2 regions of the Brenneria roseae subsp. americana genome follow, and region 2 is predicted to be linked to the other one. Evidence: riboswitches for the same ligand, from Rfam matches in the RefSeq annotation. Region 2 holds a riboswitch; the other holds the start of a gene.
What was found. Region 2 has a riboswitch for cobalamin ahead of btuB (TonB-dependent vitamin B12 receptor BtuB). Riboswitches for the same ligand answer to the same signal wherever they lie in the genome.
Positions count from the first base shown of each region.

Region 1: it holds a riboswitch for cobalamin, as region 2 does, so the genes downstream of both, B4923_RS06765 (cobyrinic acid a,c-diamide synthase CobB) here and btuB (TonB-dependent vitamin B12 receptor BtuB) in region 2, are expected to answer to the same signal.

Region 1 is NZ_QDKJ01000004.1:194,844-206,561, reverse strand. Features, by position in the region: gene B4923_RS06800 (YjbF family lipoprotein) at 1-613, shown strand, start outside; gene B4923_RS06795 (capsule biosynthesis GfcC family protein) at 623-1,402, shown strand; gene B4923_RS06790 (YjbH domain-containing protein) at 1,402-3,537, shown strand; gene B4923_RS20865 (hypothetical protein) at 3,937-4,077, shown strand; gene B4923_RS06780 (GHMP family kinase ATP-binding protein) at 4,177-5,037, opposite strand; gene cobD (threonine-phosphate decarboxylase CobD) at 5,030-6,103, opposite strand; gene B4923_RS06770 (NAD(P)-dependent alcohol dehydrogenase) at 6,195-7,259, opposite strand; cobalamin riboswitch at 7,548-7,737, shown strand; gene B4923_RS06765 (cobyrinic acid a,c-diamide synthase CobB) at 7,844-9,334, shown strand; gene cbiB (adenosylcobinamide-phosphate synthase CbiB) at 9,331-10,296, shown strand; gene B4923_RS06755 (cobalt-precorrin-8 methylmutase) at 10,328-10,972, shown strand; gene cbiD (cobalt-precorrin-5B (C(1))-methyltransferase CbiD) at 10,987-11,718, shown strand, end outside.
Region 2 is NZ_QDKJ01000019.1:42,093-53,810, reverse strand. Features, by position in the region: gene murI (glutamate racemase) at 1-774, opposite strand, end outside; gene btuB (TonB-dependent vitamin B12 receptor BtuB) at 719-2,596, opposite strand; cobalamin riboswitch at 2,666-2,888, opposite strand; gene trmA (tRNA (uridine(54)-C5)-methyltransferase TrmA) at 3,023-4,123, shown strand; gene B4923_RS19145 (YijD family membrane protein) at 4,218-4,592, opposite strand; gene fabR (HTH-type transcriptional repressor FabR) at 4,625-5,254, opposite strand; gene sthA (Si-specific NAD(P)(+) transhydrogenase) at 5,451-6,857, shown strand; gene oxyR (DNA-binding transcriptional regulator OxyR) at 6,840-7,757, opposite strand; partial or broken gene B4923_RS19125 (redoxin family protein) at 7,932-8,132, shown strand; gene metF (methylenetetrahydrofolate reductase) at 8,296-9,192, opposite strand; gene B4923_RS21380 (MFS transporter) at 9,477-9,722, opposite strand; gene B4923_RS19110 (bifunctional aspartate kinase/homoserine dehydrogenase II) at 10,178-11,718, opposite strand, start outside.

The DNA.
Region 1 (11,718 bases), on a different contig from region 2:
TTTGATGGGCTGTTCCCAGAAGATGGAATCGTTGGGAAAAACGGCCAGGCTGGCCTTTCTGGGACAGGATGACATCCACGTTACCGCCAGTCAGGTGCAAAATACCCCTTATGCGTCCGCCTATCTGAAAGTAGGCAAGGCGCCGCAGGCTTTTGTGGTATTGGCGTTTGCTGAGCAGGAACAATTGAAATGGATTGCCGCTGACAAGAATATGGTCGTAACGCAGCATGGTCGGCTGATAAAAACCCAGGGATTTGGTGAAGATATTACGTATGTCAGTAATCTTGGGCAGGACCCACTGGCACTGGGATTACTGGAATCAACCACGCCGATGACGTGGCAAAGCCGCGTTGAGTGGGCTCAGGTGTTCCGGGGCGGCTATGAGATCACGTCGGTATTCCGTTCCCGTGGTAAAGAAACGCTGACCATTCTGGATAAACCTCGTGAGCTGGTGCGTTTTGATGAGCAGGTTACCGTGCCGGCGCTGAATGAAAGCTATACCAATAGCTACTGGATTGAGCCGGCGAATGGACAGGTGGTGCAGAGCTATCAGTATATGGGGCCTGACATGGCATTGGTGAAATTCACCGTATTAAAACCATACGTACAATAAGGGGCTTAAATGTTGGCACTCACTCGTATGGCTACCTTGTTGCTGCTGGTTTCCGGCGTAGCGACAGCCGCCCAGCTAACCGTCAAAGATCCGCAGCAAACGCTTGCGGTTGTTAAGCTGGAAGAGGGTACGCGTCTTGAAAAATTTTATGAGCAGGTGGCTTTTCCGCCAAATGTAAACTGGCAAGCGGCGTTGATTTCAGATTTTGCCACCACGCAGAAAACGTATGAACAGGGCGATAAGCTGGGCGAGAAACTGGCGGAGTTGGAAACGCGTTGGCGTAATTCAGGCGATGGCGATCTGGCGATATCGGCGTGGTTGCTGCGTAAAACGTTGGAACCGATCAACGTTGCCGGTCGAATTCACACTGAACTCGACCCCGATCGGGTGCGGGTTCACCTGAAAAATAATCGCCCGCTGGTAGGAGAATACGCACTGTATGTGCCGCTGTATGCCGACAACTTTTCATTGATTGGTTTGTTGAATACGTCAGCCGATGTCGGCGAATTGGAAACCTCCGGCCGCGTAGCGCTTCGGTCTGGATGGTCAATCGAACGTTACATCGCGGGTAAACGATTGTTGGCCGGCGCAGATAACAGTTTCGGCTATTTGATTGGCGGTGATGGTACATGGCGTAAGGTGCCGCTGGCGTTGTGGAATCGCCGGCATATTGAGCCTGCCGCAGGAGAAACGCTGTTTATTGGTTTTGATCCGTCAAAGTTGCCGGATGACATGGCCTCGCTAAACGATCAACTTGCTGACTATCTTGCTAACCGGATCCCATTCTAATGACAAAAAACAGGAACTTTAAACTTGGCTGTCTGTCGTTGGCAATTGGCAGCATTTTGAGTGCTCAGGCGATGGCTGCCGAAGCGACAGATGGCAGCGCGACCAACCAGAATACCCGCTTTCAACCTGCCGGTGTCTCGCAGTCCGACTTTGGCGGCACCGGTTTATTGCAAATGCCGACGGCGCGTATGGCGGAAACCGGGGAGTTCAGCGTGAACTACCGTGATAACGATGAATATCGTCGCTATTCGGTTTCGCTACAGTTGTTTGACTGGCTGGAAACGACGGTGCGTTATACCGATATTCGCACACGCTCTTATAGTAGTAATGTTGATTTCAGCGGTGATCAAACCTATAAGGACAAAGCCTTCGATCTGAAAGCCAGACTGTGGCAGGAAAGCTACTGGCTACCCGATGTGTCAATAGGATTCCGTGATATTGCCGGAACAGGATTATTCGACAGTGAATATCTGGTGGCCAGTAAGCGGCTGGGGCCGTTTGATTTCACCCTTGGCATGGGCTGGGGCAATATGGCCGAAAGCGGCAATATCAAGAATCCCGCCTGCTCTCTGAAAGATAGTTTCTGCCAGCGCAGTGATTCTTATAAAACGGGCGGCGGGCAATTTGAAGTTAAGAACTTTTTCCACGGCCCGGCAGCGTTGTTCGCAGGGATCGAATATCAAACGCCGTGGGACCCGCTCCGTCTGAAGCTGGAATATGAGGGTAACGATTACAGTAATGAAGCTGCCGATCGTGGCCGCAGTGAGAAAATCAAGCAGGATTCGCCTCTTAACATCGGTATGGTGTACCGCGTAGGGGATGTGTTGGACACGACGCTCTCCTGGCAGCGCGGTAATACCCTGATGTGGGGTTTTACCCTGAGGACCAATTTTGACAGCCTGAAACCGACGCATCTTGATAATGCTCCGCCGGTTTATGCCCCTGTTCATGACGGAAAAGGAACCAACTGGCAGCAGGTGGCAAAAGAGCTGGACGACAAAGCCGGGTATAGAGAAGCTGATATTTATGCCGATCGGCATCAAGTGACGGTGGTGGCCCAGCAGGATAAATATCGCGATAGCGATGAAGCATCTTTGCGCGCCGCGACGGTGCTGGCGAACCATGTACCCGAAGATGTCAGCGAATATCACATCGTGCAGCGTAGCCAGCGTTTGCCGATAGCCAGTACGCAGGTGGATGCCAGGGCGTTCCATCAGGTGCAGCAGGCGGCCACGCCGTTAGGGCAAGCGGAACCGGAAACGCATCGTGCGGAGCCTGTGGCCGAGATCCGTGGTCAGCAGGTATTGCATACTGAACCGCAGCGTTTTTCCTATTCGCTGGAACCCACATTGACCCAATCGATTGGCGGGCCTGAATCATTCTATATGTATCAGGTCGCTCTGGCCGGCAGTGTTGATTATCGCCTGACGGACCACTGGTCAATCGGCGGATCGGCGTCGCTGAATCTGTTGGATAATTACGATAAGTTCAATTATACAACCCCGCCGGCGGACGGCACATCATTGCCGCGCGTCAGGACCTGGATCCGGGAATATGTCACCTCTTCTGATTTACTGCTGACCAATCTGCAATTAACCCGTATGGATAATCCGGCGCAGGATTGGTACACCCAGGTGTATGGCGGTTATCTGGAAATGATGTATGCCGGCGTCGGTTCTGAAGTCTTGTATCGGCCGTTTGGTAAAAGTTGGGCGCTGGGGATGGATGTCAACTACGTGAAACAGCGTGACTGGAACGACGTCATGAGGATGGCCGATTACGACGTGGTGACCGGGCATCTGACCGCCTACTGGGAATTGCCGTTTGTGGAAGGGGCGCTGGCGAAGGTCAGTGTCGGCCGTTATCTGGCAGGGGATAAAGGGGTAACGATTGATCTGTCCCGCCGCTTTGACAGCGGTATCATTGCTGGCGCATTTGCCACTAAAACGGACGTCAGTTCGAGCGAATACGGGGAAGGCAGCTTTACAAAAGGTTTCTATATCTCGATACCGTTTGACCTGCTGTTCACCGAACCAACCGTGAAGCGCGGTGCTGTTGGATGGGTGCCGTTGACGCGTGATGGTGGACAGATGTTGCAGCGTCGTAATCCGCTATATGGTGTGACGAATAAGTAATACGGTAGAGATCTCGATATCTGACGTCATGCTAACAGGCTCTTCATTCCCGGTTTGTGCACCGGTGATGAAGAGCTTTTTTTTGCCTGTTTCCCGCCAGAGCGCAGGAAATGGGCGGTGCGGTGATGACATGTTTCTGATCCGCCATCATCGGCTGCAAAATGGCCGGCGGACAGAAAGCGGAGCCCTGCCAGAAAATTGAACGGCAAGGTGAGATAGCGCTGAGAGAGTCTGTCGCGATAAACGATTTAAAGAAGCCGTTTGGGTTGGAACAGGAATGAGTATGTGAATGTAACCAATTGTTTATAAAGTTCTCTTCAAGATTATTCTGCATTGTTTGCTGCTGTCCGCCTCTTTATGATTCGCCTGCAACATCGTTCTTATTACACAGAGGTCTGCATGAGTCGTATATTTAAAATAATCGGAGTGATCACGCTAATTACTGCATTGAGCGGCTGCCTGTTCCCACCTCCCGGTGGCGGTGGTCATGGCGGCGGCGGTCACGGCGGTGGCGGTGGTAGTCATATGGCGCCGCGTTGATTTTCTTCCCAAAGCAACTATCCCCCACGAATATCACGCGTGATTAATCAATCACCGCCGCCGTCACTTCGCGCAGTCGCAGAGTGACGGCGGGAGGCGTTATCGCACGCCGCCAGCAACCATCGGCAGCAGATAGTGATTGAGATAATGACGGGTAATATTACGCTGTTGTAATTGCCAGATGAGTTTTTCCACATCGTGTATGCGTCTGTCGAGCAGTAACCCCACTACGCTGCCGCTGTGAGCGACGTTCAAACCATGTATCCCGGCGTCTTCAACCACGGCCAGTAAATCGCTGAAAGCGGGTTTGGTCAGTATCTGCTGGCTGGCGATTGCGCTCAGCGTACAGGCTTCTCCGAGCCGGGCATTATCCTGTTTAGCCGCCGCCGCGCAAAACAGACGCCAGGCCTTTTCCAACACATCGGCATTGTCCAGTAACGACGACTGACGATCGAGGCGATGATAGTTCGCCGTATCCAGCGTGTATGGGCTTTCCAGTAGCAGAATATCCACCGAAGGCTGCCAGTCGCAGGCAATTTGCGTATGAGCCGTTTGATGATCGAACAGCGTCAACTGGCGAAACAGCGTGCTGTCGGTGGGTTCCAGTTGAACGCACAGTGTGGCGAGGGTTGCTTCATCCAGTATTGTGCCGAGATGACGGGCCGTTGCCTGTGCGGTGGCGGCGATATCGGCAGTACTGCTGGCCATGCCTTTAGCGACAGGGATCGTGGAGGTAAATTCAATGCGTAATCCGCGTCCGGTATCCGCAGGCAGGCCAAGATGAGCAATAACGCTATTTAACATTTGCCGCATGCGCGGTCGCTCGGGGCCATCGGGCTGACCGTCCGTGACGGAGACATGACTGAACCAGTTCACCGGGCAGGAGATCAGTTTTTCACCGCCGAGAATCCATCCCTGAATCAATTCACCGCAGGACGCGGGGCAACGTGCGTCAGCCATGACCGAACACCTGATGCAGCGCAGCCACCAGCCGCTGATTGTCGGCCATGCTTTTGATGGCAACCCGATAATAATTGGCCGTCAGACCGGGATAGTTGGCACAGGCGCGGATCAGCAGCCGGTGCGCTAACAGCGCCTGCTGAAGCGGAATTTCCGGGCGCAGGAAATGCAGGAAAATATAGTTGGCGGCGGGCTGCCATACTTGCAGTTCGGGCATCGCGCTCAGTTCCCGATAGAGCCACTGCTGCGCCTCTGCCAGCCAGCGATGGGTCGCGGCGATATAAGGCGTATCGTCCAGCATGGTTTCCCCCGCCAGCGCGGCAAAGGCATTAATGGTCCACGGTTCCCGTGATTGTTTCATGGTCTGGATTGCACGCCGATCGGCGCTGACCAGATAACCCAGTCGCAGACCGGGGATCGCGAAAAATTTGGTCAGGGAGCGCAGGATATACAGTTGGGGAAAGGTCATTAGCTGGGGGATCAGACCCGGAGCGTCGGGCAGAAAGTCGATAAACGCTTCGTCAACGATCAGCGCGGTATTGCGCTGATGACAGCGTTCGACAATCGCCTGCAACAGCGCGCTATCAGGCATCAGTCCCGTGGGATTATTGGGGGTGGCGATAAACAGGCAGTCATAGTGAGTCTTATCCAGCGCGGCCAGCAGCCGGACATCAGGCTGAAAACCGTCCTTTGCCGACATGGCATAATCATCAATGGCGCAACCCATGCGCTGTAAGGCCCGGCGATATTCCGCGAACCCTGGCGTCAGCAGCAGCGCCCGGCGAGGCTGAAGATATTGGACGACCGCATAGATCAGCTCCGTTGCCCCGTTGCCGGCCATGATATGCTCAGGTGAACAGCCATGAGCGCGGGCGAGGGCGGCATGAAGATCGCGGTATTCCACGTCAGGATAATGCTCGGCGCGTTCGAGTTGGCTGGCGATCGCCGCTTTCAGCGACGCCGGCATGCCCAATGGATTGATGTTGGCGCTGAAGTCGATAATTTCATCGGCATTAACGCCGATTTTCAGCGCCATCTCCAGCACATTACCGCCATGTTCGCTCATGATGTTTTGGTTAGATCCCTGATTGCGATGGGGTCAGCATACCATAAGCGAAGAAATGGCCGTCAATGCCCGGCGTCCACCGGCATGGCGCTTACCCGGCGAAACTGGATGTTAATGATGCCATATCGATGACAAATCGATAGTGCACGTCACTTTTTAACATTCTCTCGTATGCCGTGTTGATATCCTGCATATCGATCATCTCAACGTCACAGCTAATGCCATGCTCGGCGCAGAAATCCACCATTTCCTGCGTTTCTTCAATGCCGCCAATCAGCGAGCCGGCGATAGCCTTACGCCCCATCACCAGCGGCGCGCTATGCACGGTTGGTTCAATGGGTTCGATCAATCCCACCAGAATCAGCGTGCCGTCACGCTTTAACGTGGTCAGATAAGGATTGAGATCGTGCTGCATTGGTACGGTATCAAGAATAATGTCAAAGTGATTGATAACACTCTCCATCTGTGTCGGATCGGTAGAAATGACCACACGATCGGCGCCCAGGCGGCGGGCTTCCTGCTCTTTGCCTGGAGAACGGGTGAAGAGGGTGACATTTGCGCCCAGCGCTTTGGCGAATTTCAGCCCCATGTGTCCCAGACCGCCCAATCCCACAATGGCGACATTATCACCGGGGCCAACATTCCAGTGTTTCAACGGCGAATAGGTCGTGATACCGGCGCACAGCAGCGGCGCGGCGGATTTCATGTCCAGCGCTTCCGGCATACTCAGCACAAATTTGTCGGAGACGACGATGCGTTCAGAGTAGCCCCCGAAGGTTGGCAGACTATCGTGGCGATCGAAACCGCCGTAGGTAAGCGTAGGCCCTTCTTCGCAATATTGTTCCAGCCCTTCATCGCAGGCATCGCACTGTTGACAGGAGTCCACCATACAGCCTACGCCGACCCAGTCGCCTGCTTTGAAACGATCCACCGCTTTACCAACGCTGACGACTTTCCCGATGATTTCGTGTCCCGGCACAATCGGATACAGGCTGTTTTTCCACTCGTTACGAGCCATATGAATGTCTGAATGACAGACGCCGCAGTAGACGATATCAATAACCACATCGTTTTCTCGCGGGTCACGGCGGACAAACTGATGTGGAACCAATGGGCTGGTGGAGTCCAGTGCAGCAAAGCCACGTACATTTTGCATTGCGATTTTCCTCTTCAATTTATGCATGACATCAAAAGATCAATACCAGAATTCAGTATGATTCAGATTAGCAACTCTGCTTTAACGATTTATGGCTAACTTTTGGGCCGATTTGTCATGATGGCGGCGCACAGGCTGTTATCATCAGTATCAGGGCGCATTTGATAACGCTGTAAATAGAGAGATAAAACATGTAGGAAATTAATCAATATATACCCTGAATAATTCGGGTTGCAGGAAAGCCAACACGAAGTATGACGGGGATAGTGTTGTCAGGTTAGAAGCGGGCATGGAAAAAGACTGCCCGGTTCTGCATGTTGTCATGACGCATGACAACTGGGAAGGGGGTGTAAATCCCCCGCAGCCCCCGCTGCTGTGATGCCGACGACCCCGTAAAAACCCACTGATCGCTGTGATTGGGAAGGGACGGGGAAGAGTGACGCTAAGCCAGAAGACCGACCTGACGATGACAGATTCAGCTCCTTCGGTGGGAAGCGGGTGGTCGTCCGATGCGTGCAGCGGCAATGCCGCTTTTGCGTACTCTGCGACATAACCTTTCCCGGCCGATGATGTCGGGATTTTTTATGCCGGGTGCACAAGAACAACATAAGAACGCGTCAGTCAGTCAGGGGCGAAATAAAACCGCATTGGTTATCGCGGGTACCGGCAGCGGCTGCGGCAAAACGACTGTCACGCTCGGGATCCTGCGGGCGTTGATGCGACGCGGGTTGACGGTACAGCCCTTCAAGGTCGGGCCTGACTACCTGGACAGTGGTTGGCATAGCACCGTATGTGGCGTTACATCACGTAATCTGGATGCGTTTATGCTTCCCGCGGCGACGCTTAACGGCCTGTATAACCAGCGTATGCGTCATGCCGATGTCGCCGTGATCGAAGGTGTGATGGGATTGTTTGATGGCTACGGCACGGATCCGAACTATTGCAGTACGGCGGCCATGGCTAAACAGCTTGGCTGTCCGGTAATTTTGCTGGTGGATGGTAAGGCGGTATCCACGTCAGTGGCGGCGACGGTGATGGGATTTCGTCAGTTTGACCCCGATTTGACCATTGCCGGTGTGATAGTGAATCGCGTGAATTCAGCAGAACACTACGAACTGCTCCGTCATGCCATTGAGCACTATTGTGGTATTCCGGTTCTGGGGCGTTTACCCGTTATGGCAGATATCGAGCTGCCTTCCCGTCATCTTGGTTTGATCCCCGCTCAGGAACAATCTTATCAAAAACAATCTTATCAAAGACAACCTCATCAAAAACAATCGGCGGGTGACGATCGTCGCTGGCGGAAACTGGCGCAGCAAATTGAGGAAACCATCGATCTGGACCGCCTGCTGACCCTGTGCCGCGACGTTCGGTTACCCGATGGCGAATTACCCGCCTTGTCCGCCCCTGAACTGGCTGAAGGACTGACGCTGACGCTGGCGCTGGCGGATGATGAAGCCTTCAATTTCTACTATCAGGATAATCTTGACCTGCTGGAGCAGGCCGGCGTGCGCATCCGGCGCTTTAGTCCGATCCACGATCGTCAGCTTCCCCGCTGTCAGATGGTTTATATCGGCGGCGGTTATCCTGAGATTTATGCCGCCCGACTCGCGGCCAATACCGCGATGCGCGATGCCTTACAGGATACGCATCGGCGTAATATTCCGATCTATGCCGAATGTGGCGGGTTGATGTATCTGGGGGATGGGCTGACGGATGCGGACGGTCAGCGTCATCGCATGAGCGGTATTCTGCCTGGTGAAAGCCGGATGGGAAAACGGCTGACCCGCTTTGGCTACTGTCAGGCTCAGGCCCTGACGGATACGTTGTTGGCGGCGCGCGGCGATATACTGCGCGGCCATGAATTTCATTATTCCGATTTTTCCACCTCGCTCTCTCCCAGCTTTAACTGCGCAAAATTGCGTGATGGCGCGGTAATCAAACGGTGGCAGGGGGGATATCAGCTTCAACAGACCTGTGCCAGCTATCTTCATCTCCATTTTGCTCAGCGTCCGGGCCTGCTTGACCGCTGGTTCGTCAGCGCCAGGCGTTCTTGTGTAAAGGAGGCGCAATGACGCTGAGCGCCTGGTTTGCCGCATTCCTGCTTGACTACTGGCTGGGCGATCCGCCGCATTGGCCGCATCCGGTGCGTTGGATTGGCAATCTGATTTCATGGCTGCAAACCCGCATCCGCGCCTGTTGTCACAGTGAGCGTTCGCTCCGACTGGGTGGAGCGGTGCTATGGCTGGTCGTGGTCGGGCTGACCTGGTTGTTGAGCTGGGGAGGGCTGGTCCTGATGAACATCATCCATCCGTGGCTGGGCTGGCTGGCGGAAGTCTGGATGATTTACACCCTGCTGGCGGGGCGTAGCCTGAGCGATGCCGCGATGGCGGTACATCAGGCATTACAACACGGTTCGCTGGAGGACAGTCGCCGCCAGCTATCGTGGATTGTCGGACGTGACACCTCACAGCTGGAAAGACCGCAGATAACCCGTGCCGTGGTGGAAACCGTGGCAGAAAACAGCGTGGATGGCGTGATTGCCCCCCTGTTTTTCCTGCTGCTCGGCGGTGCGCCGCTGGCGATGGCTTACAAGGCTGTTAACACGCTGGATTCGATGGTGGGCTACAAGAATCCGAAATATCGGGCGATTGGCTATGTTTCTGCCCGGATGGACGATGTGGCGAACCTCATTCCCGCCCGGCTGAGCTGGCTGTTGCTGAGTGCCGCCGCCTGGTTGCTGAAAGCCGACTATCGGCAGGCGCTGCGCATTGGCTGGCGCGATCGTTATCAGCACTCCAGCCCCAACTGCGCCTGGTCGGAAGCCACGGTAGCCGGGGCGCTCGGCGTGCGGCTCGGTGGCCCGAATAATTATTTTGGTGAGCGGGTAGAGAAACCGTGGATCGGTGATGAAGGCCGGGAAATCGCACTGAGCGATATTCCCCGCAGCATCAATCTGATGAAAGTGGCTTCGCTTCTGGCGCTGCTGCTGTTCGCTCTGGCGTATCTGTTGCTGTCAGCCGCTCTCGCCATATAGAACTTTTAGCCTTATAAAATAGGGAAATTCGATGAATTATCTCCAGCAACCCCGGCAAATTGAGCAGCAAAGTTTTGAGATTATCGGCGACATCATCGCCCGTGAGTATCCCGGCTATCGCTTTGTCGATCGGATGCAGGAGGCGATCATCAAGCGGGTGATCCACACCACGGCGGATTTTGACTGGCTGGATGTGTTGTGGTTCTCGCCGACGGCGCTGGAGCGGATTACGGCAGGGCTGCGTGCCGGCTGTCTCCTCTATACCGATACCACCATGGCGCTGTCGGGAATAAATAAAACGCTGCTGGCGCAACTGGGATGCGAATGCCGCTGTTTTATCAGCGATCCGCGCGTGGTGGCGCGGGCAAACGCCGAAAACATAACGCGTTCCATGGCCGCGGTGGATATCGCGCTGGAAGAGGCCGGAGATAAACTGTTTGTATTCGGTAATGCCCCCACGGCGCTATTCAGGCTACTGGAGCGTTCATCGGAAAAACGGGCGACGCCGCTGGCGGTGATTGGCGTTCCAGTCGGATTTGTCGGAGCGGCGGAATCAAAGGATGCGCTGATTCACAGCGATATTCCCTGTATTGCGGCGGCGGGCCGCAAAGGCGGCAGTAATGTCGCCGCCGCCATTGTGAACGCCATTCTGTATCGGATACGGGAGGAACGGTGAGCGTCGATACGCAGATGGATACCGTCTGGCATAACGGAAAGCAATACCGGACGGGCTATACCACCGGCTCGTGCGCGACCGCGGCGGCTAAAGTGGCGGCGCTGATGATACTGCGTCAGCAGGTCATCGATCAGGTTTCGATTGTCACCCCGTCAGGCGTTACGCTGTATCTCAACGTGGAGCAGCCGCTGATTGAAGGACAGCAGGCTACGGCGGCCATTCGTAAGGACGGCGGAGACGATGTCGATGCGACGCACGGCATGCTGATTTTTGCCCGCGTCATCTTGTGCGATCGTGGCGAAATCCATATTACCGGGGGGGAAGGCGTCGGTACGGTCACGCGTAAAGGCATCGGGTTGCCCATCGGCAGCCCGGCGATTAATCGCACGCCGTTGCAAACCATTGAAGCGGCGGTACGTGACGTGATTGGTCCATCGCGCGGGGCGGAAATCACGATTTTTGCCCCGGAGGGCGAGGCGCGGGCCAAAAAAACCTACAACGGCCGATTGGGTATCCTCGGTGGGATTTCCATCATTGGCACCACCGGTATTGTGACTCCCATGTCGGAAGAGAGCTGGAAACGCTCGCTGGCGCTGGAGCTGGAAATGAAGCGCGCCGCAGGGATGGACAAAGTGATTCTGGTGCCCGGCAACCACGGCGAACGCTTTGTCCGCGAACAGCTCGGGCTGGATAGTCAACGGGTGGTCACCATGAGCAACTTTGTGGGCTACATGTTGCAGGAGACG
Region 2 (11,718 bases):
GCAATAAACCAGATTTTTTTCTGTTGAGCATGTCGGATTTTCAAGGTTGGCAATCAGCCATACCGTTCTTCTGGCGATCGCCGCGCCTGAATCCACTAATCGCGTCCCATCGGGTAACGCCATTTGCAATTCTTCCGCCAGTAACGGGAAATGTGTACATCCAAGCACCACCGTATCCGGTGGCTCAGGTAAACGTAGCCAGGGACGCAAAAGCTTTTGCAGATCGGCAATCGAGATAGCCTCTCCCTGCAATTTTGCTTCCGCCAATTCAACCAGCTCTGACGAACCAAGCGATAATATCTGACAATCATTCGCAAAACGGGCGATAAGTTCGTGTGTATAAGGACGTTGTACCGTTGCGCGGGTCGCCAGCAGACCAACAACGCCATTACGCGTCAGTTTCGCCGCCGGTTTAACCGCAGGCACCACGCCCACAACAGGAAAGGTAAACCGCGCACGCAAAGCAGGAAGAGAAATGGTACTGGCGGTGTTACAGGCAATCACAACCAGCGCCAGTTGGTGACGCCGCTGAATGGCGGTAACAATCTCGACAACACGCTCGATAATAAACTGCTGTGGCTTTTCGCCGTAGGGAAACGCTTCATTATCGAATGCATAGATATAGTGGAGATCCGGCAACAATTTCCGGATCTCATCATAAACAGACAGCCCGCCCACGCCGGAGTCAAACACCAGAACCGTGGGACGGGATGGCAGGTCAGAAGGTATAGCTTCCGGTGAGATAGTATTCCCGCCCTGCCGTTCGGTAGCCATATGCCGTCTCATACTCTTTATCAAACAGGTTGGCAATTCTACCACGAACTGTCAGTTGAGAGGTGACCGGATATGACGCGGCGAGATCAACGGTGCTATAGCTTGGCAGTCGGCGGGTGTTCTGCGCATTGTCGAAACGTTTTCCCACATACTGATAGCTGAGATCGAAATCGACGTCATACAACGTCCAATCCAGTTGATATTTAGCCTGCTGTTTAGCACGACGGGCCAATACTTTATCATCCTCATCACTGCGAGCATCAAGATAGCCCAACGTTATTTGATGACTCAAAATGCCGGTATTAAATGACCCCGTCCATTCAAGGCCTTTCATCGTCGCGGATTTAACATTGTAATACGTTCCTGTCTGCGTAGCAGAGGCATATTCATAATTGATCAGATTATCAATTTTGTTGATGTAAGCGGACAAACGCCAATTCAGCGGCCCGGTCAGCCCCTCAAGCCCAGCCTCCCATTGTTTTGATTCTTCTGGTTTCAGATTTTCATTCGAGGTGATGTCAAAACGTTTTTGTCCATATAGCTGGCCCAATGTTGGCGCCTGAAATCCCGTGCCATAGGAAAGCGTGACGCGATAATCGGGTATAAATGCCCATCCAGCGGCTACCTGCCAGGTTCCATGGTTTCCAAACTGTTCGTTATCATCTCCGCGAGCAGATCCTTCTAATGTTACCGCGCCATACTGCTGCTGTGCGGTGATATAAGCGCCAGTATTATCTTGTTTATAGCTGTTCGTTTCCCGGGCTCCCGAATTAAAACTCACACCTTCGGAAGTCAGCTTTTGCCGTTTCCAATCAATACCCGCGCTGAGCGTACCGTGAGCAATGGCAAAAGTATTTCCCCATTGCAGATTACGCTGCTCCATGTCGTCCTGAGAATTATCTGCCCCATAGCGTCCCTGGGTACTGACATAGTTAAGTACGCTGTATTTTTGATAGCTGGCAATCAATTGAGAGGCATAAATTCCCTGGGAAAAACGCAAACCAGTACTGTAGGTATGATTATAAATCTGTTGCTCATCTCCCCCGCCGGAGGATCCCGCATCATAGTCACTATTCGCGCCATAGCCGTAGCCGCGCAAGAACCCTGAAAAACGCGCATCAAATTGATGTTCAATACCGGCCCAAAATGATTTATTCCGCCAACCGTCTTTATCCCTGTCAACGTGATAAGTCGAATTGGGCTGGACATTAAAGCCGTTGGTGTCCTGATAAGCGCCGGCCAGCGTGACTTTTGTATTATCAGCTATCGTATGACGGACACTGCCACCATATTCCTGATAATGGTTGGAACCCACGCCGGCACGAAGGTTGGCACTGTCACTATCAGTCTGAGTAATGATGTTAATCACACCACCAATTGCATCGGCGCCATACACGGCAGAACGAGGCCCGCGAATAAATTCAATGCGTTGTACGAGGGAAATCGGTATCTGGTTGAAATCACCCGCGCCGGTAATGCCGGGCTTTGCTACAGGGACACCGTCAATCAAAACCAGCGTATGACGCGCTTCCGAACCGCGGATATACATCGACGCGCTTTGCCCCAATCCGCCGTTCTGCGCGATATCAACGCCCGGCAACCGCCGCATGACTTCTAATACATTTTTAGCCTGCCAACGCTCAATATCGTCACGGGTAACGATATCCAGTGGGGCGAGAACAGAGGAAACAGGTTGGGAGAAACGGTTTGCCGTTACCACCATGTTGTCAGAGGAGTCTTGCGGTAAATTGCTGTCTTGCGCCCAGACGGAAAAAGCCGTGACAGAGAGCGCTGTCAGCAGCGTTATTTTTTTATTAAACATGAATCGAGCATCCCAAACCATATATAAGGATGCCGCATTACCACGACCGATAGCACGCGATGGTCATGGTCATTGCGACGTATACCGGCAGGTCTTCGGGCTTGGGTGCCATTGTTACCATGACTCAAAGCGAAGGTCTGGTTAACAACAAAGAGCGATGACTTCCCATCTTTAAAAGACAGTGTCTGCAATCATGCTATCGCTCGCGCTTTCCCTTACCGCTGCGCGTCAGCTCCAGATTTACACTGGATTCCCTTTTAACTCGTGATACAAGGCCGGACGCACATGCTACGATCGCGCCATGCAGATGTCTAGACTGCTATTTCATTACAGAATAATAACGTAACAAAACTGGACTTCCCGGCGGGATTCCCTACAATTCCCCGCCAATAAGCTCCTTTTAGACGCCGTTCAGACGAGAAAACCATGACGCCAGAAATCCTGCCTATTGATCAATATGACGACCAGCTTGCACAAAAAACTGAACGTCTTCGCGGGATGATGGCCCCCTTCAATGCCCCGGCGCCTGCGGTTTTTCGTTCACCCGTGAGTCACTATCGGATGCGTGCCGAATTTCGTATCTGGCATGACGGCGACGAGCTCTACCACATCATGTTTGATCAGCAGACAAAGCAACGTATCCGGGTTGACCAATTTCCGGCAGCCAGTGAGTTGATTAACCGCCTGATGCCCGCGCTGATTAGCGCACTCCAGCCAAACCCGATCCTTCGCCGCAAGCTGTTCCAGATCGATTATTTATCCACGCTGAGCGGTGAAGTGGTGGTATCGCTGCTGTATCACCGTGCGCTGGATGAATCATGGCAACAGCATGCGCGCACGCTGCGCGATAGTCTGAACGCACAGGGTTTCCGTCTACAGCTCATTGGGCGTGCGACAAAAACCAAAATTTGCCTCGAGCGGGATTACGTTGATGAATGTTTGCCCGTCGCCGGTCGGGATATGATTTATCGTCAGGTAGAGAACAGCTTTACTCAGCCTAACGCGGCAATGAATATTCAGATGCTGGAATGGGCGCTGGAGGCGACTGAAGGCTCAGAGGGTGACTTGCTGGAACTTTACTGCGGCAACGGAAATTTTTCGCTGGCGCTGGCCCGAAATTTTAACCGGGTCCTGGCCACTGAAATCGCCAAACCTTCCGTCGCAGCAGCACAATATAACATTGCGGCAAACCAGATTGATAACGTACAGATTATCCGTATGGCGGCAGAAGAGTTTACGCAGGCGATGCAAGGCGTACGAAAGTTTAATCGATTAGAGGGTATCGATCTGACAAGCTATCAGTGTGAAACCATTTTCGTCGATCCGCCGCGTAGCGGACTGGATTCGGAAACGGTCAAGCTCGTGCAGGCCTATCCGCGCATACTCTATATTTCCTGCAACCCGGAAACGCTGTGCCGCAATCTGGAAACGCTGAACGAAACACATCGAATTCGCCGTCTGGCGCTGTTTGATCAATTCCCTTATACCCACCACATGGAATGCGGCGTGTTGTTAGAAAAACGATAGTTAGAAAAACGATAGTCAGAAAAACGATAGTCAGAAAAACGGCCGTAATTCACGCACCCAACCGGCGGCACCACGACCGCCAGATTCGGTGTTCCTATGGCGTATCAATCTCTTTTGCCGGCTTTCTGGCTCGCAGCTTAAGACCAATCCAGAACACCAACGCGACACAAAGCAGAGAAGGTACAAAGTTTGAACCGATGACGGGGTATTCAACGCGGACAATCGCACTGTAGAGCAACAGTCCTAACAGAAAACAGGCGGCAACCAGCATCGGCGTCCCTTCTTGCATGCTGTGATTCATATAACGCTGATGCAGACAATAGATAGATAAAACCAGTGCAATCAAAGGGAAAATGGAAAATGGCACTACCGAGCTGAACAAAGCGGCAAACGCGCCATTGACCGACAGGCCGGCGACTAACGCCAGGAGCAGCGTCCCCTTTTCTTGTTGAGGTTGTTGTTCTGTCATGGTTTCTCCCTTCTCATGTGTATACGTAAAACTCACGAAGCACTGGCGCTATTGTCCTGTTCCTTTCTGTACCAATAATAGGCTCCTTTGGAGATCATACGCAGTTGCAGCACCAGACGCTCTTCCAGTTGCCTGCGCTGTCCCAGATCGACATCCAATGCTTCCGCTCCGGCGCTGAAAACAATGGTAACCATTGCTTCTGATTGCGCCTCCGCAAAACTACGAGGAATGTGATTTTCGACTTCTAGATAATCTGCCAGCTCTGCGATGAAATGCTGTATCTCACGAGCGACGGCCGCACGAAATGCGGCAGACGTCCCCGAACGTTCTCGTAATAACAACCTGAAAGCGTTAGGGTTATTACCAATAAACTCCATAAAGGTGGAGACGGAGGTTTTGATTACGCTGCCACTTTTGGCAATGCGCTGCCGGGCCTGACGCATTAACTGGCGCAACATCAGCCCGCTCTCATCCACCATCGTCAACCCCAATTCATCCACGTCACGAAAATGGCGATAGAAAGAGGTTGGAGCAATGCCGGCTTCACGTGCCACTTCACGCAAGCTCAGGCTGGCGAAACTACGTTCAGCGCTTAATTGGCTAAACGCCGCCTCAATCAGGGAGCGACGCGTCCGTTCTTTTTGTTGTGCTCTGACACCCATTATCCTGCCCAAATCATTTGCTCTCCTTTCCAGAGAGGCACTATAGCAAACTTTAATCTCAGCATGCTGAGACAAAGTTTGTCATATTAAAAATGTGACCACCATTTCCCATAATAAAAACAGGGATGATTGGGTTCTGCCTCAGCCGATGTTACAATCGCGTTATATTTTTGTATAAAAACAGGTTTAGCCTACCATGACCATACAAAAGCAGTTCGATTATGATGCGATAGTGATCGGTTCAGGCCCCGGCGGTGAAGGCGCTGCCATGGGATTGTCCAAACAGGGCGCCAGGATTGCCGTGATTGAACGGCACTATAACGTTGGCGGCGGCTGTACCCACTGGGGAACCATTCCTTCCAAAGCGCTACGCCATGCTGTCAGCCGTATTATCGAGTTCAACCAAAACCCACTGTACAGTGATAATTCCCGCATTATCCGCTCTTCTTTTTCTGACATTCTGCGCCACGCTGATAGTGTTATTGGCCAGCAAACCCAGATGCGTCAGGGATTTTATGAACGTAATCAGTGTGATCTATTCTCTGGCGAAGCGCGGTTTATTGATCAACATACGATTGCCGTACACTATCCGGACGATACTCACGACACGCTGACCGCCGCGAATGTCATTATCGCTACAGGCTCCCGGCCTTACCATCCGGCGGAAGTGGATTTCTCCGACCCTCGTATCTATGACAGCGATTCCATCCTGCAACTGGATCATGAACCACAGCACGTCATCATTTACGGCGCCGGCGTTATTGGCTGTGAATACGCGTCCATCTTTCGCGGGCTAAGCGTCAAGGTTGACCTGATCAATACCCGCGATCGTCTACTGGCTTTCCTCGATCAGGAAATGTCGGACGCGCTGTCCTATCACTTCTGGAACAATGGCGTGGTTATCCGTCACAATGAAGAATTTGAAAGTATTGAAGGGGTACCCGACGGTGTCATCGTCAATCTGAAGTCCGGTAAGAAGATGAAAGCGGACTGTCTGCTCTATGCCAATGGTCGAACCGGCAACACTGAAACGCTGGGTTTGGACAAGATCGGTCTGAGTACCGATAACCGTGGGCAGATAAAGGTCAACAGCATGTATCAGACCGGTTTGGCGCACATTTATGCCGTGGGTGATGTCATCGGCTACCCCAGTCTGGCCTCCGCGGCGTACGATCAGGGGCGCATTGCCGCACAGGCCATTACGAAAGGCGATGCGACCGCACATCTGATCGAAGACATTCCCACCGGGATTTACACGATCCCTGAAATCAGTTCTGTCGGTAAAACCGAGCAGGAGCTCACCGCGATGAAAGTGCCCTACGAAGTGGGAAGAGCACAGTTCAAACATCTGGCTCGTGCACAAATCGTGGGAATGAATGTGGGAAGTCTGAAAATTCTCTTCCATCGTGAAACAAAACAGATTCTGGGTATTCACTGTTTTGGTGAGCGCGCGGCAGAGATTATTCATATCGGCCAAGCCATCATGGAGCAAAAAGGCGAAGGTAATACTATTGAATATTTCGTCAATACTACCTTCAATTACCCAACGATGGCTGAAGCCTATCGGGTTGCGGCATTAAATGGTTTAAACCGTCTGTTTTGACTGATTTTCCAGATAGTCCTGCATATGCTCGCGGATGGTATCGGCAAGTTGCTCATAACGTCCGCGCAGCGGTGAACCGGGGCGATAAACCAGTGCGATGGTACGCTTTGGCTCCGGTTTGTAGCAGGTCAAATAGCAGACACCATCACGTTCACGCTCATGCGGTACCGCCAGTGACGGCAGCAGCGTAATACCACTTCCCGCCGCCACCATATTACGCAGCGTTTCCAGACTGGTGGCCCGGAAATGGGTATCTTCATCCGCACCAGCCTGAAAACAGAATCCCATCGCCTGATCGCGCAAACAGTGCCCATCTTCCAGCATGAGCAACTTCTCACCGGCCAGATCGGCCATGGCGACTCGTTCACGATTTGCCCACGGATGATCCTGATAAATCGCCAGTTTCATCGGCTCGTCGAATAAAGGAACTTCGATAAAGGCTTCGGACTCTTTCACCATCGCCAGGATGGCGCAATCCAGTTTTCCACTATCCAGCTGTGCTAAAAGTTGATGAGTTTGTGCTTCGTGCAGGTACATTTCCAGCTTGGGGAATGTGCGGTGCAACATCGGAATGATTTGCGGAAGCAGGTAGGGGCCAACCGTCGGAATCAGGCCAATATGCAAAGGGCCTGACATCGTCTCCCCCTGCTGGCTTGCCATTTCTTTCAATACCTTCACTTCACGCAGTACGGTTCGCGCCTGTTCAACCAGTAGCAGTCCGGCCTGAGTAAACAGTACCTTGCGACTGGTCCTCTCCAGCAACATAACACCGAGTTCATCTTCTAACTTACGAATTTGTCCACTGAGAGTTGGCTGACTAACGTGGCAAGAGTCCGCGGCGCGCCGAAAATGGCGATGCTCCGCCAGCGCCACAAGATACTCTAAATCCCGAATATTCATTTATTATTCTCCTTATCACGATAGCAAATGGCGATAGATAGAATAGCAATGAACGATTATTCCTATCAATACACAAAATGAATAAAACATCCCATCGCAGAATATCTATTTTATTCCTACATAAATTTCATCATTATGAGGCTAAGCCATGTCCACTAGCCGGAAGGCAAAAAAATCCCACAGATCACTTTCCACATACGTCAGGACGATCAATGGCGTGATGTGACAACAGACGAATTATTCCATAATAAAACTGTCGTTGTATTTACTTTACCAGGGGCTTTTACGCCAACCTGCTCTTCCAGCTACCTGCCACGCTATAATGAGTTGGCGGGCGTGTTCAAGCAATTTGGCGTTGATAGCATTTTGTGCGTTTAGCCTTATTACGATGGGAAGCTCTCCCATCGCAAGTTCAGCCAGCAATTAAATGCATGCGGGGATTTTGAAACCAACAGGGTTTCTTTGGAGAATCAGGAACGTTCACGCGTTGTGCTGCGTGATAACGGGCTGATGCACGTATATGATGCGAGATAGTATCTTATAAGGTTGCCGCTGGTCGCACTCCCAGCGTATGGCAAATCGCATAGCTTAAGTCAGCACGGTTCAGCGTATAGAAGTGGAAATCTTTCACCCCTTCACGACTCAGGATTTTCACCATGTCCATCGCAATGGATGCGCCCACCATCTTGCGGGTTTCCGGATCATTATCCAGCCCTTCAAACATGGATGTCATCCAGTTCGGCACACGAACATTCGTCATGGTGGCAAAACGCTGCAATTGTTTGAAGTTGGAGACGGGCAGAATACCCGGCACGATCTCGACATCGATCCCCGTCGCCACACAGCGATCGCGAAAACGCAGATAGCTTTCTACATCAAAAAAGAACTGGGTGATTGCACGACTCGCTCCGGCGTCAATCTTGTGCTTCAGATTGATCAGATCAGCCTGAGCACTTTTCGCTTCCGGATGCACCTCAGGATAGGCGGCAACAGAAATATCAAAGTCCCCCACCTCTTTCAGCAACGCAACCAGATCGGAAGCATACATTTCCGGTTTACCGCCGCCCGGCGGTAAATCACCACGTAACGCCACAATATGACGAATACCGCTCTGCCAGTAATCCTGGGCAATTTCACGTAACTGTTCACGGGAAGCATCGATGCAGGTGAGATGCGGGGCCGCTTCCAGACCGGTGCGCTCTTTAATGGTTTTAATAATGCTGTGAGTCCGATCGCGCTCGCCAGAGTTGGCACCATAGGTAACAGAAACAAACTTCGGCTTCAGATTGCTCAGACGATCAATGGAGTTCCACAGTGTTTCTTCCATATCGCTGGTGCGCGGCGGAAAAAATTCAAATGAAACATTAATCTGCCCTTGCAACTCCGCCAGACTTTGATTCAGCGCTTCCCGCTGGTTTGCGTGAAAAAAACTCATACCCTGCTACTCCATTCACCGTTACTGTTATTATCATTTTCATAACCGTCTATACGTTTAGACGTCTATATAGAAAATGACGTAATCCACTTAAAGAGTCAACGCTTTTCATCAGGATACGCGGTGATGATTACTCAAGCTACATGAAGAAAATTCATGATATCCCATCTGCTCAACAAGATTGCGCCAATAGATCACGAGAAAGCGTCTCTGTCTCAACCTGACACACTAGGTGAGAAACAGTGAATTCAGCACATTCACTGTTTGAGCCACACAGGCAATTTTTACTTTAATAATTTCCGGGTATTCCTTATCCAACTTATAAAAAAAGTCATAATCAGAACAATAATACTGACAATTAGCGGTATATAGATATATAAAGAGTGTATCGTCATAATGCTCGATGCAGGTTGACTATCAAGTTCCGCTTTATATCCGCCCATGGATAAAGCCCATCCCATCATGGCGCCACCGATACCGGCGCCGACCTTACTCCCAAAGCTGGACGCCGAGTTAACCAGGCCAACCACTCTGACTCCCGTTTACCACTCCCCATATTTCTTTATAAATGTTGCCATCACCAGTATCGTAATAACCTGTGATATGGTCACTGAATACCCAACTGAACTACCAGATTGGCATCATGAATATTGCCTTGGCGTAACATCTTGTACTTGCACCGCCTACCGTAAGAAGGAAATATAATAAAAGAATGCTGATAGCAACAATGCACTAATATTTATTATTAAAGAGTGACATTATTCCTTTTTTATCGGCACGGTTTCATTGTTACTATCCGAAGTAACGATGCAGCAAATAATCGAGCCAATGAGTTTACTCAATTAAGTGATTTGGGTGACGAATAGATCGGGAGGTTGTTTGCAGCAACGCTGAGGGGAGCCCCTGAGAGAGAACCTTAAGGTTCGTCAGCGTAAGAAAACAGGATACGCCGGGACTTAACAGGCCCGGCGCTTTTATCTCTGGCTTAAAGCAGCTGCGCCAAACGGTTCAAATCCGATTGAATGGCGCCGGCAGTCACATCACGTCCCGCCCCCGGACCACGGATCACCAAAGGGTTATCCCGATACCAGCGGCTTTCAATGGCAAACACGTTGTCGCATGGCAACAACGATGCCAACGGATGATCCGGCCTCACGGCTTCCACCCCCACCCGGGCTTTACCATTGTTGTCAAAGCGGGCAATGTGGCGCAGCACCAGCCCCATCTCCTGAGCGGCTTCCAGACGTTGGATCATCTGCTCGTTAAGCGATTCGCCATTCTCAAAGAAGTGATCGACAGACCCTTCCTCACAACCTGGCGGCACCAGCGATTCGACCCGAACCTGACTGGGTTCGATTTCATACCCGGCTTCACGGGCCAGAATCACCAACTTGCGCATCACATCCTGTCCGGACAGATCCACACGCGGATCGGGTTCGGTCAGCCCCTGCTGGCAAGCCTGATCCACCAGATCGATGAACGGCACCGAGCCATCGAATTGCAGGAATAACCAGGAAAGCGTGCCGGAGAAAATACCGCTGATAGCAAGAATACTGTCACCGCTTTCACGCAGATCCCTGACGGCGAAGTTCACCGGCAACCCGGCCCCCACCGTGGCGTTATAGAGCCAGTGGCGGCCCGTCTTGGCAAAGGCATCCCGAATCTGGCGATAATTATTGCCGCCGGACGCCCCCGCCAGTTTGTTCGCACTGATGACATGGAAACCATAGCTGGCGAAGTCAAGATACAGATCGGCAACCGATTCACTGGCGGTGACATCCAGCACCACTAAATCGTCAAACGGATGCGCACGCATCCACAGGAACAGATCTTCGCCATTCCGCTCCTGCGCTTCGTTCTCAAAGAAGGCCAACACCCGGCTGGCATCCAGACCGTCGTAATTCAGCAGGCTACGGGTGCTGTCCACTACCCCCGCCAGCACAAACTCAAAACCGGTACGGGCAGAGATATTACTTTGCTCACGGGCAAACAGCTCAAGCCAGCGGGAACCAATATTCCCTTTACCAAACAGCACCAGGCCAATGCGTTTCTCCGCGCGGAACAGGGAATGATGAAGGCCGCGTATCAGATGTTCCGTCGGCCCGACGCGCAGCACGGCGACCAGGCTGATCCCATCTTCCGATTGCCAGATAAACTCGATTGGCTGGTCTTTCAACTGTTGATAAAAACGATGGCTGTGCAACGGATTCTTGCTCACGCCGGCCCCCACCATGGCCACCAGCACCAATCCCTCCCGCTTGTGCAAGCTGACGGGCAACGCCGCCTGTTCCAGACGTGCCCAGGCACTATCCACGACTTCAGAGGTGTAGCAGAGTTGCAGCAGGTTACGATCCTGATGAATCCCCGTCGCCAGCGGCTTTAGCTGCGCCCGATTCAGTAACTGCTCCATTTCCCGCTGTACCAGAGAGAACTCATGTTCCGTCGGCAGCTGAATTTCAATCAGACAAACATCATCATGGCTGGTGACAATTTTGGCGCCAGTCCCGGAAGCCAGTACGCGTTCAA